One region of the Kosakonia radicincitans DSM 16656 genome, then DNA from elsewhere that is predicted to be linked to it. Evidence: riboswitches for the same ligand, from Rfam matches in the RefSeq annotation. Region 1 holds a riboswitch; the other holds the start of a gene.

Region 1 (5,135 bases):
TCACTTCCCACTGCATCAGTTCTTCCAGCATTTTCAGGCGCTGCCCTGCACTCTGACGGGCGAGCCAGCACACATCCTGCGTGGCGCGAAAATAAGCCAGATAAAACCGTCGTATGGATGATCTCTGCATACCACCTCCTCGCTTTCATCGAAGAGAAGTATTGGCTTAATATAGGGAGAAATAAATTGCTGAGTTTTTATCAGGAGTTCCCCTTTTATGTCTTCTGGCCGCCTGCAACAGCAGTTCATCCGTTTGTGGCAATGCTGCGACGGAAAATCTCAAGAAACCACGCTCAATGAGCTGGCCGAGCTGCTCAGTTGCTCGCGCCGTCATATGCGCACGCTGCTAAATACCATGCAGGAGCGCGGCTGGCTGACATGGGACGCAGAAGCGGGGCGCGGCAAGCGTTCGCGTCTGACGTTCCTCTATACCGGGCTGGCGCTCCAGCAGCAGCGGGCGGAGGATCTGCTGGAGCAGGATCGTATCGATCAGTTGGTTCAACTGGTGGGCGATAAAGAAGCCGTCCGCCAGATGCTGGTCTCCCATCTTGGACGTACCTTTCGCCAGGGGCGACATATCCTGCGCGTGCTCTATTATCGCCCGCTGCGCAACCTGCTGCCGGGCACGCCATTACGACGCTCTGAAACCCATATGGCGCGGCAAATCTTTAGCGCGTTGACGCGCATAAATGAGGAAAATGGGGAACTGGAAGCGGATATCGCTCATCACTGGAAAGCGATTTCCCCTTTACACTGGCGCTTTTATTTACGCCCCGGCATCCACTTTCATAATGGCCGCGAGCTGGAAATGAGCGATGTGATTGCTTCCCTGCAACGGGCGACCGCCCTGCCGCTCTATTCGCATATCCGCGAGGTTGTCTCTCCAACCCCCTGGACGCTGGATATTCATCTCTGGCAGCCGGATAACTGGCTCCCCTGGCTGATGGGGCATGTGCCCTCCATGATCTTGCCGCAGGAGTGGAACACCCAGCACCATTTCGCCAGCCAGCCGGTTGGCACCGGCCCGTATGCCGTGGTGCGCAATACCAATAACCAATTGAAGATTCACGCTTTTGATGACTATTTCGGCTTCCGCGCCCTGATTGATGAAGTGAATGTCTGGGTGCTGCCGGATCTCAGCGACGACCCGACCTGCGGGCTGACGCTGGAAGGGCCAACCGGCGATGAAAAAGCGGTCGAAAGCCGACTGGAAGAGGGCTGCTACTATCTGCTGTTTGACGCGCGTTCCAGCCGCGGCGCCAGCCCGGCGGTCAGAGAGTGGGTAAGCCAGATCCTCTCCCCCGCCAGCCTGTTATGGCATGCCGACGAGCGCTATCAACGTTACTGGTTCCCGGCCTACGGCCTGTTGCCGCGCTGGCATCATGCCCGTACAGGCGTCGGCGAGAAGCCTGCCGGGCTGGAATCCCTGACGCTCACCTTTTACCGTGAACACAACGAGCACGAGGCGCTCTCCCGTATCATGAGCGACTTACTGGCAGAACAGGGGGTAAAACTTCACGTACAAAGGGTGGAGTACGCCGAGTGGCATCGGGGTGAAGCAACCAGCGATCTGTGGCTTAACAGCGCCAACTTTACCCTGCCGCTCAACTTCTCGGTCTTTGCCAACCTGTATGAAGTGCCGTTGTTGCAGCACTGTATTCCGATCGACTGGCAGGCCGCGGCTACCGAGTGGCGCGCCGGAAAGATGAACCTCGCCGCCTGGTCTCAGCAGTTATTGGCCAGTAAAGCAATGGTGCCGTTAATCCACCACTGGCTAAGGATCCAGGGGCAACGCAGTATGCGCGGGCTGCGCATGAACACGCTGGGCTGGTTTGACTTTAAATCGGCCTGGTATGCGCCGCCCGATCCATAACGCTTTCGCATTTTTTACCAAATCATTACAATAGCGGCGTTCTCAACGGGGTGCTGCGCCAATGGCGTGTGCTGAGAAAATACCCGTCGAACCTGATCCGGATAACGCCGGCGAAGGGATTTGAGGCTGCCTCTCAAAATCCTTTGCCACCCATTTTTTGAGGTGCAAAGTGTTAAAAAAATCATTGCCATTACTGCTGTTGATTGCCGCTCCCGTTTTTGCCAAACCCGTACTCACCGTCTACACCTATGACTCCTTCTCCGCAGACTGGGGCCCCGGCCCGGCAGTGAAGAAAGCCTTTGAAAGCGACTGCAACTGCGAACTGAAATTTGTGGCGCTGGAAGATGGCGTCTCGCTGCTCAATCGTCTGCGTATGGAAGGCAAAAACAGCAAAGCGGATGTGGTGCTTGGGCTGGATAACAATCTGCTGGAAGCGGCAACGCAAACCAAACTGTTCGCCAAAAGCGGCGTGGTGACGGATGCCGTCAACGTGCCTGGCGGCTGGAAAAACGACACCTTTGTGCCGTTCGACTACGGCTGGTTCGCCTTCGTTTACGATAAAAACAAACTGAAAAATCCGCCGAAAAGCCTGAAAGAACTGGTGGAAAGCGATCAGAAATGGCGCGTGATCTACGAAGATCCCCGTACCAGTACGCCGGGCCTTGGTCTGCTGCTGTGGATGCAAAAAGTGTACGGCGACAAAGCCCCGGACGCCTGGCAGAAGCTGGCAGCCAAAACGGTGACTGTCACCAAAGGCTGGAGCGAAGCCTACGGCTTGTTCCTGAAAGGGGAAAGCGATCTGGTGCTGAGTTACACCACCTCGCCCGCCTACCATCTGATTGAAGAGAAAAAAGACAACTACGCAGCGGCGAATTTCAGCGAAGGGCACTACTTGCAGGTCGAAGTTGCCGCCCGCACTGCCGCCAGCAAGCAGCCGGAGCTGGCGGAAAAATTTTTGAAATTTATGGTGTCTCCGGCCTTCCAGAACACCATCGCCACCGGCAACTGGATGTACCCGGTCAGCAACGTACCGCTACCGGCAGGGTTTGATATGCTGCAAAAACCGCAAACCTCGCTTGAATTCACGCCGCAAGAAGTCGCGACTCAACGCGCATCATGGATTAATGCATGGCAACGCGCCGTCAGCCGCTGATTGCCGGCTGGCTGCTCCCTGGCCTCACCGCCGCCACGCTGATGGTGGCGGTGGCGCTGGCCGCTTTTCTGGCGCTGTGGCAAAACGCACCGCTGACCGATCTGTCGGCCTTCTGGCACGACAGCTATCTGTGGCATGTGGTGCGTTTCTCCTTCTGGCAGGCCTTTCTCTCTGCCCTGCTCTCCGTTTTTCCGGCGATTTTCCTCGCTCGCGCCCTGTACCGACGGCGTTTCCCAGGCCGCCTTGCGCTGCTGCGTCTGTGCGCCATGACGCTGATTCTGCCAGTGCTGGTGGCAGTATTCGGCATTCTCAGCGTGTATGGCCGCCAGGGCTGGCTGGCCTCGCTGTGGCATATTTTCGGGCTGGAGTGGCATTTCTCGCCCTATGGCCTGCAAGGCATCTTGCTGGCGCATGTGTTCTTCAACCTGCCGATGGCAGCGCGTTTGCTGCTACAAGCACTGGAGCAGATCCCCGGCGAGCAGCGCCAGCTTGCCGCGCAATTAGGCATGCGCGGCTGGGCGTTTTTCCGCTTTGTTGAATGGCCGTGGCTGCGCCGCCAGATTCCACCAACCGCAGCGCTGATCTTTATGCTCTGTTTCGCCAGCTTCGCCACGGTGCTGTCGCTGGGCGGCGGACCGCAGGCCACCACCATTGAGCTGGCGATCTATCAGGCGCTGAGTTTTGATTTTGATCCGGCCCGCGCCGCACTGCTGGCGCTGATGCAGATGATTTGCTGCCTTGGCCTGGTGCTGTTAAGCCAGCGCATGAGTAAAGCCATTGCTGTCGGCAACCACCAGATCCAGGGCTGGCGCAATCCGGAAGATCGCTTATTCAGCCGAATAACAGATATCGCCCTGATTGTACTGGCGCTGCTGTTACTGCTGCCGCCGTTGCTGGCGGTGATTGTTGATGGTCTCAATATGAGTCTGCTGAAAGTGCTGGGCGAACCGGTTCTCTGGCAGGCAACAGCCACATCGCTGCGCATCGCGCTGGCCGCCGGGTTGCTGTGTGTCGTGTTGACGATGATGATGCTGTGGAGCAGCCGCGAGCTGCGCGCCCGCCAGCAGACAATGGCTGGCCAGGCGCTGGAGTTGAGCGGTATGTTGATCCTTGCGATGCCGGGGATTGTGCTGGCAACCGGCTTCTTCCTGCTGCTCAATAACAGTATCGGGTTGCCCGCTTCCGCCGACGGCATCGTGATTTTCACCAATGCGCTGATGGCCATCCCTTACGCATTAAAAGTGCTGGAAAACCCGATGCGCGACATTACCGCCCGCTACAGTATGCTGTGCCAGTCGCTCGGAATGCAGGGTTTCCGCCGTCTTCGGGTGGTGGAGCTGCGCGCGCTGCAACGCCCGCTGGCGCAGGCGCTGGCATTCGCCTGCGTATTGTCGATTGGCGATTTCGGTGTGGTGGCGCTGTTTGGTAATGACGACTTCCGCACGCTACCGTTTTATCTTTATCAGCAAATTGGTTCCTATCGCAGCCAGGACGGTGCGGTAACGGCACTGATCCTGCTGCTGCTCTGCTTTATCTTATTCACTGTGATTGAAAAACTTCCGGGCCGCCATGCTAAGACTGATTGATGTCACCTGGCTTTATCAGCATCTGCCGATGCGTTTCACCCTGACGGTGAAAGCGGGCGAGCAGATAGCCATTCTCGGGCCGAGCGGCGCGGGGAAAAGCACCTTGCTGAATCTGATTGCCGGTTTTCTTACCCCGGCGAGCGGCACAATAACCATTGCAGGCAACGATCATACCCATACGCCGCCGTCGCAGCGCCCGGTATCCATGTTGTTTCAGGAGAACAATCTGTTCACGCATCTCACGGTGCGGCAGAACATTGGGCTGGGGCTTAATCCGGGACTGAAGTTAAACAGCGAACAGCAGCAAACGCTGCGCCAGATCGCCGAAACCATGGGGCTGGAAGAATTACTGGATCGCCTGCCGGAACAGTTGTCCGGCGGCCAGCGCCAGCGTGTCGCCCTCGCCCGCTGCCTGGTGCGTGAGCAGCCGGTGCTACTGCTGGATGAGCCATTCTCCGCGCTCGATCCGGCGCTGCGCCAGGAGATGTTATTGCTGGTGCAGGAGGTGTGCCGCCGCCAGCAA
Region 2 (5,135 bases), 2.9 Mb from region 1:
GCAGCTCAGGCAAAATCGATACAATTATCGGCCTGATTGAAGACATTGCTTTCCAGACTAATATCCTGGCGCTTAACGCGGCCGTTGAGGCAGCCCGCGCCGGAGAGCAGGGACGCGGTTTTGCCGTTGTCGCCAGCGAAGTCCGTAATCTGGCACAACGCTCGTCGGTTGCTGCGAAAGAGATTAAGGAGTTGATTGAGCAGTCCGGCACTCAGGTTCAGCTTGGCAGCGAAAGGGTGGAGCGAGCGGGCGAAAGCATGAAGCGCATTATCGCTTCCGTTAAACAGGTGTCCGAACTGATGTCGGAGATTGATCTCTCCACCAATGAGCAAAGCCGCGGTATTGAGCAGATCAATATTGCTGTCGCGCAAATGGATTCCGTTACCCAGCAGAACGCCGCACTTGTTGAGGAAGCCTCTGCCGCGGCACATTCGCTGAAAGAGCAGTCGCAATTACTTAAACAGGCTGTGGCTGTCTTCAAACTTAACTGATGACAAACGGTGACAGGCAGGCTTCGGCCTGCCTCTCTTTTTGTGGCAGGGTGATTTCTTCAGCAACCGGCCGGATAACGATCAAACAATCCGGATTTGTACTTGCAGGCTTGTTATATGCTTTAAACTTTCTCGGTCCACATGGCCGTATTCGCTGCCCGAAACCGGCATTGATTAACGTGACGCCCGGGATTGGCCCTGGGGAATTCGTCCGGGGGTTGTGTCTTTGATCTCCGCTGGCATTATCGCTGAGTGGCGATTAACGGCTGCTAATCGCAATCAGTTGAATCAGATTCAACTGATTCGGGGTGCCCTTCCTTGTGAAGGCTGAGAAATACCTGTATTACCCGATCTGTAAGATACCCACGTCAGTAACGACGGGATTTTCCGCCGTTGTGTACCCGAATAATGTTCAAAAATGAAAAAAGCCCCGCCTTTTTAGGTTCGGGGCCAGTCTGGCGCGCTTAAATTTACCGTAGGCTGTACGTTAAAAAGTAGCGGCCTGCGTGTGAACGAGGAAATTATCAGACGATATGTGAGGCATCAGGAGAAAACGGAACAAATACATGAACAGCAAATGGAATTGCTAGAGCAATAAGCGGAAAGTGACAATAGCCCCCTTACAGGGGGCATTCTCAAAAGCCACCTTCTAAGAAGGTGGTCTTTTACTTATGTTTGGCTACTGATATTTTCGCCGTACTTTCTGAATAATGAACATCAACAGTGCAGTAACAACGAGCATGAGTAGGAACAGCACCCATAGAAACGATGGATCAGCTTCGCCATCAGCAAATCCCAACCCGGTGCGGTTCAGAAAATTATTACTGATTTGAGACAAATACTCGACCAACCCGCCCAGAGGGAACAGCACGATAAAGAATGAAGCCACAAGGCAGAGAAGACCGATCAGTGTGTTAATTATTAAATTTGCATGACGCATAATCAGTCCGCCCTGTTACGTCTATACGTCCATATGCCATTAATCCTTTTCCCCCGGCACTCGAACTTTTTTACGTGCAAGTAACGAGGTTCTGACTAACTGGAAATCAGGAATGTTATAGAAAGTTATACATCCCCACGACTCCCCCTCGCCATTTGGGCGCAACGGGTGAAGCCGGAAAGATCCTCTGTCAACGCCATTAACGAAAACGTGATCACTCATTATGGAGGCATTGAACAATCCAAACCACTCCTCGTGATTTGTTCCATTCCTGAAATCCTTAACAAATCGCTCTACCTGGTTGGCAATACTCCCGGACGGGGCATCAACGATCCAGTAAGTGCCTACAGGCAAAGCCGCATTTCGTATAAATGCACACTCTGCGATGTTGGTTACTGGTGCTATCCCCGAAAACACTGGAAACGTTCCGACACCGTAAACATGAAGTTTAAGCCGTCTCCCGATACGTCGTTGTAGTCCATCCTGCAAATCTGCATAACATAAAACTCCCTGTAGATTTGCGGGTTATGTTACCGCCGATTTAACCAACCAGCCAGCCTTACCCTCTGAATTTGGGACACATTTGGGGACACAAGTTGGGACACAGCGCATTTTTAAGGGTTGTGTCTTTGTCTTCCCGCTGGCATGATCCTGAACAGGGATTAATGAGAGCATTAATCGCAAGTAGTTGAATTTGTTTTAAATGACTCGGGGTGCCCTTCTTTGTGAAGGCTGAGAAATACCCGTAATACCTGATCTGGATAATGCCAGCGTAGGGAAGTCAGATGCCTGTCGGGCTATCACTTCTTCCACGGCCTGGCAGGAGCGAAACCATGCAACCTGACCTGCTCGATCGTGCGCAAACCGCACATGCCTTACAGCAATTCCGCCGCCATTCCCCGCTTGTTCACTGTATGACCAACGATGTTGTACAAACCTTTACCGCCAATGTGCTACTGGCGCTTGGTGCGTCACCGGCCATGGTGATTGATCGTGACGAGGCGCAGCAATTCAGTGCGATTGCCGATGCGCTGTTGATTAACGTTGGTACCTTAACCCGCGAGCGGGCCGATGCGATGCTGGCGGCTGCCGAAAGCGCAAATGCGGCAGGTAAACCCTGGACGCTCGATCCTGTGGCCGTCGGCGCGCTCACTTTCCGTACGCAATTTTGCCAGCAACTGCTTGCCCTGCATCCGGCGGCGATCCGCGGCAATGCCTCCGAAATTCTGGCACTCGCGGGAGTGAGCGCAGGCGGGCGCGGCGTGGATACCACCGATACCACCAGCAATGCGTTGCCCGCAGCGCAGGCGCTGGCGCGGCAAACCGGCGCTGTGGTGGCCGTTACCGGCGAAGTGGACTATGTCACTGATGGCCGTCGTACACTGATGGTCACCGGGGGCGATGTGCTGATGACGCGGGTTGTCGGCACAGGTTGCGCGTTATCCGCCGTGGTGGCCGCCAGTTGTGCGCTGCAAGGCGATCGCCTGGTGAATGTGGCCACCGCCTGCGCCTGGTTCGGGCTGGCGGGTAGCCTGGCGGTCGCGAACAGCAACGGGCCGGGCAGCTTTACGCCCGCGTTTCTCGACGCGCTCTACGCGCTCGGCGGGGAGGGTTCGTTATGAGGCGAATCAATGCATTGACCATCGCCGGTACCGATCCCAGCGGTGGCGCGGGAATTCAGGCAGATTTAAAAACCTTCTCGGCGCTTGGCGCTTACGGCTGCTCGGTGATCACCGCGCTGGTGGCGCAAAACACCCGCGGCGTGCAGTCGGTGTACCGTATCGAACCGGATTTTGTCGCCGCGCAACTCGACTCGGTACTCAGCGATGTGCGTATCGACACCACCAAAATCGGCATGCTGGCGGAAACCGATATTGTTGAAGCGGTGGCGGAGCGCCTGCGCCGCTATCAGGTGCGCAATGTGGTGCTGGATACGGTAATGCTCGCCAAGAGCGGCGATCCGCTGCTGTCACCCTCCGCCGTGTCGGCGCTGCGTCAGCATTTACTGCCGCAGGTTTCACTTATTACGCCCAATCTGCCTGAGGCCGCGGCGCTGCTTGACGCGCCACATGCCCGCACCGAGCAGGAGATGCATGCGCAGGGAGAAGCGCTGCTGGCACTCGGCTGCGAGGCGGTGCTGATGAAAGGCGGTCATCTGGATGACGCCGAAAGCCCGGACTGGCTCTTCACTCGTGATGGCGCGCTACGCTTTACCGCACCGCGAGTGGCGACGAAAAATACCCACGGCACAGGCTGCACGCTCTCCGCCGCGCTGGCTGCGCTGCGCCCGCGCCACAACGACTGGGTGTCGACGGTCGCGGAAGCCAAACAGTGGCTGACGGCCGCGCTGATGCAGGCGGATTCGCTGGAAGTCGGTAGCGGAAACGGGCCGGTTCACCATTTCTATCAGTGGTGGTAAACCAGGATCCGAAACGTGCCAGCAGATAATGCTGAAAAAAAAGGCAGCGGTGGAAAATCTCGCCCATGAGTACCAGGCTTATTTCTGCCTGCCGTAAGGCAGGTCGGGATAATCCAATTCGCTTTGCGCGAAGCTTACGGGAGCATAGCTATGACTGATATTGTGCAGTTACTCGGCAAAGACGCCGACAGCCTTCTGCAACACCGCTGTATGACCATCCCCGCTGACCAACTCTATTTGCCGGGCGGCGATTATGTGGATCGCGTGATGGTCGATAACAACCGTCCGCCTGCGGTACTGCGTAACATGCAGACGCTGTATAACCACGGGCGGCTGGCGGGAACCGGGTATCTGTCCATTCTGCCGGTTGACCAGGGGATTGAGCACTCGGCGGGCGCATCCTTTGCAGCGAATCCGCTCTATTTTGATCCGAAGAATATCGTGGAGCTGGCGATTGAAGCCGGGTGTAACTGTGTTGCCTCTACCTACGGTGTGCTGGCCTCTGTTTCCCGCCGCTACGCGCACCGCATTCCCTTCCTCGTCAAACTCAACCACAATGAAACCCTCAGCTACCCGACGGAATATGACCAGACGCTGTATGCCAGCGTTGAGCAGGCATTCAATATGGGCGCAGTGGCCGTTGGCGCGACCATCTATTTTGGATCGCTGGAATCCCGTCGCCAGATTGAAGAGATCTCTGCCGCCTTTGAACGCGCGCATGAGCTGGGGCTGGTGACCGTGCTGTGGGCCTACCTGCGCAACTCTGCTTTCAAGAAAGATGGCGTGGATTACCATGTTTCGGCGGATTTGACCGGCCAGGCGAATCACATTGCCGCCACTATCGGCGCGGACATCGTGAAGCAGAAAATGGCGGAAAATAACGGCGGCTATAAGGCGGTTAACTTCGGTTATACCGATGAACGCGTCTACAGCAAACTGACCAGCGATAACCCGATCGATCTGGTGCGTTACCAACTGGCGAACTGCTACATGGGGCGCGCGGGGCTTATTAACTCCGGTGGCGCTGCTGGTGGGGACACCGATCTGGCCGATGCTGTCCGTACGGCGGTTATCAATAAACGCGCGGGTGGCATGGGGTTGATCCTTGGCCGTAAAGCGTTCAAGAAAACCATGGCTGACGGCGTGAAACTGATTAACGCCGTGCAGGATGTCTATCTTGATCAGAAAGTGACCATCGCATAACTTTTCCGTTATCTCCTCTCCATTTCGGGGAGGAGATTTTCTTATGAATCAGTCAATTATTTCGATTAAACCCTCCCGCTGA

Evidence for each region. Region 1 has a riboswitch for thiamine pyrophosphate ahead of thiB (thiamine ABC transporter substrate binding subunit). Riboswitches for the same ligand answer to the same signal wherever they lie in the genome.
Region 2: it holds a riboswitch for thiamine pyrophosphate, as region 1 does, so the genes downstream of both, thiM (hydroxyethylthiazole kinase) here and thiB (thiamine ABC transporter substrate binding subunit) in region 1, are expected to answer to the same signal.

The regions. Positions count from the first base shown of each region.
Region 1 covers NZ_CP018016.1:4,747,709-4,752,843, forward strand. The annotation lists gene sgrT (glucose uptake inhibitor SgrT) at 1-130, opposite strand, end outside; gene sgrR (HTH-type transcriptional regulator SgrR) at 218-1,873, shown strand; TPP riboswitch at 1,910-2,010, shown strand; gene thiB (thiamine ABC transporter substrate binding subunit) at 2,043-3,026, shown strand; gene thiP (thiamine/thiamine pyrophosphate ABC transporter permease ThiP) at 3,002-4,612, shown strand; gene thiQ (thiamine ABC transporter ATP-binding protein ThiQ) at 4,596-5,135, shown strand, end outside.
Region 2 covers NZ_CP018016.1:1,841,207-1,846,341, forward strand. The annotation lists gene Y71_RS09000 (methyl-accepting chemotaxis protein) at 1-491, shown strand, start outside; partial or broken gene Y71_RS29940 (IS200/IS605 family transposase) at 1,000-1,089, shown strand; gene Y71_RS09005 (hypothetical protein) at 1,171-1,431, opposite strand; gene Y71_RS09010 (DUF2778 domain-containing protein) at 1,471-1,848, opposite strand; TPP riboswitch at 2,131-2,227, shown strand; gene thiM (hydroxyethylthiazole kinase) at 2,265-3,053, shown strand; gene thiD (bifunctional hydroxymethylpyrimidine kinase/phosphomethylpyrimidine kinase) at 3,050-3,850, shown strand; gene fbaB (class I fructose-bisphosphate aldolase) at 4,001-5,053, shown strand.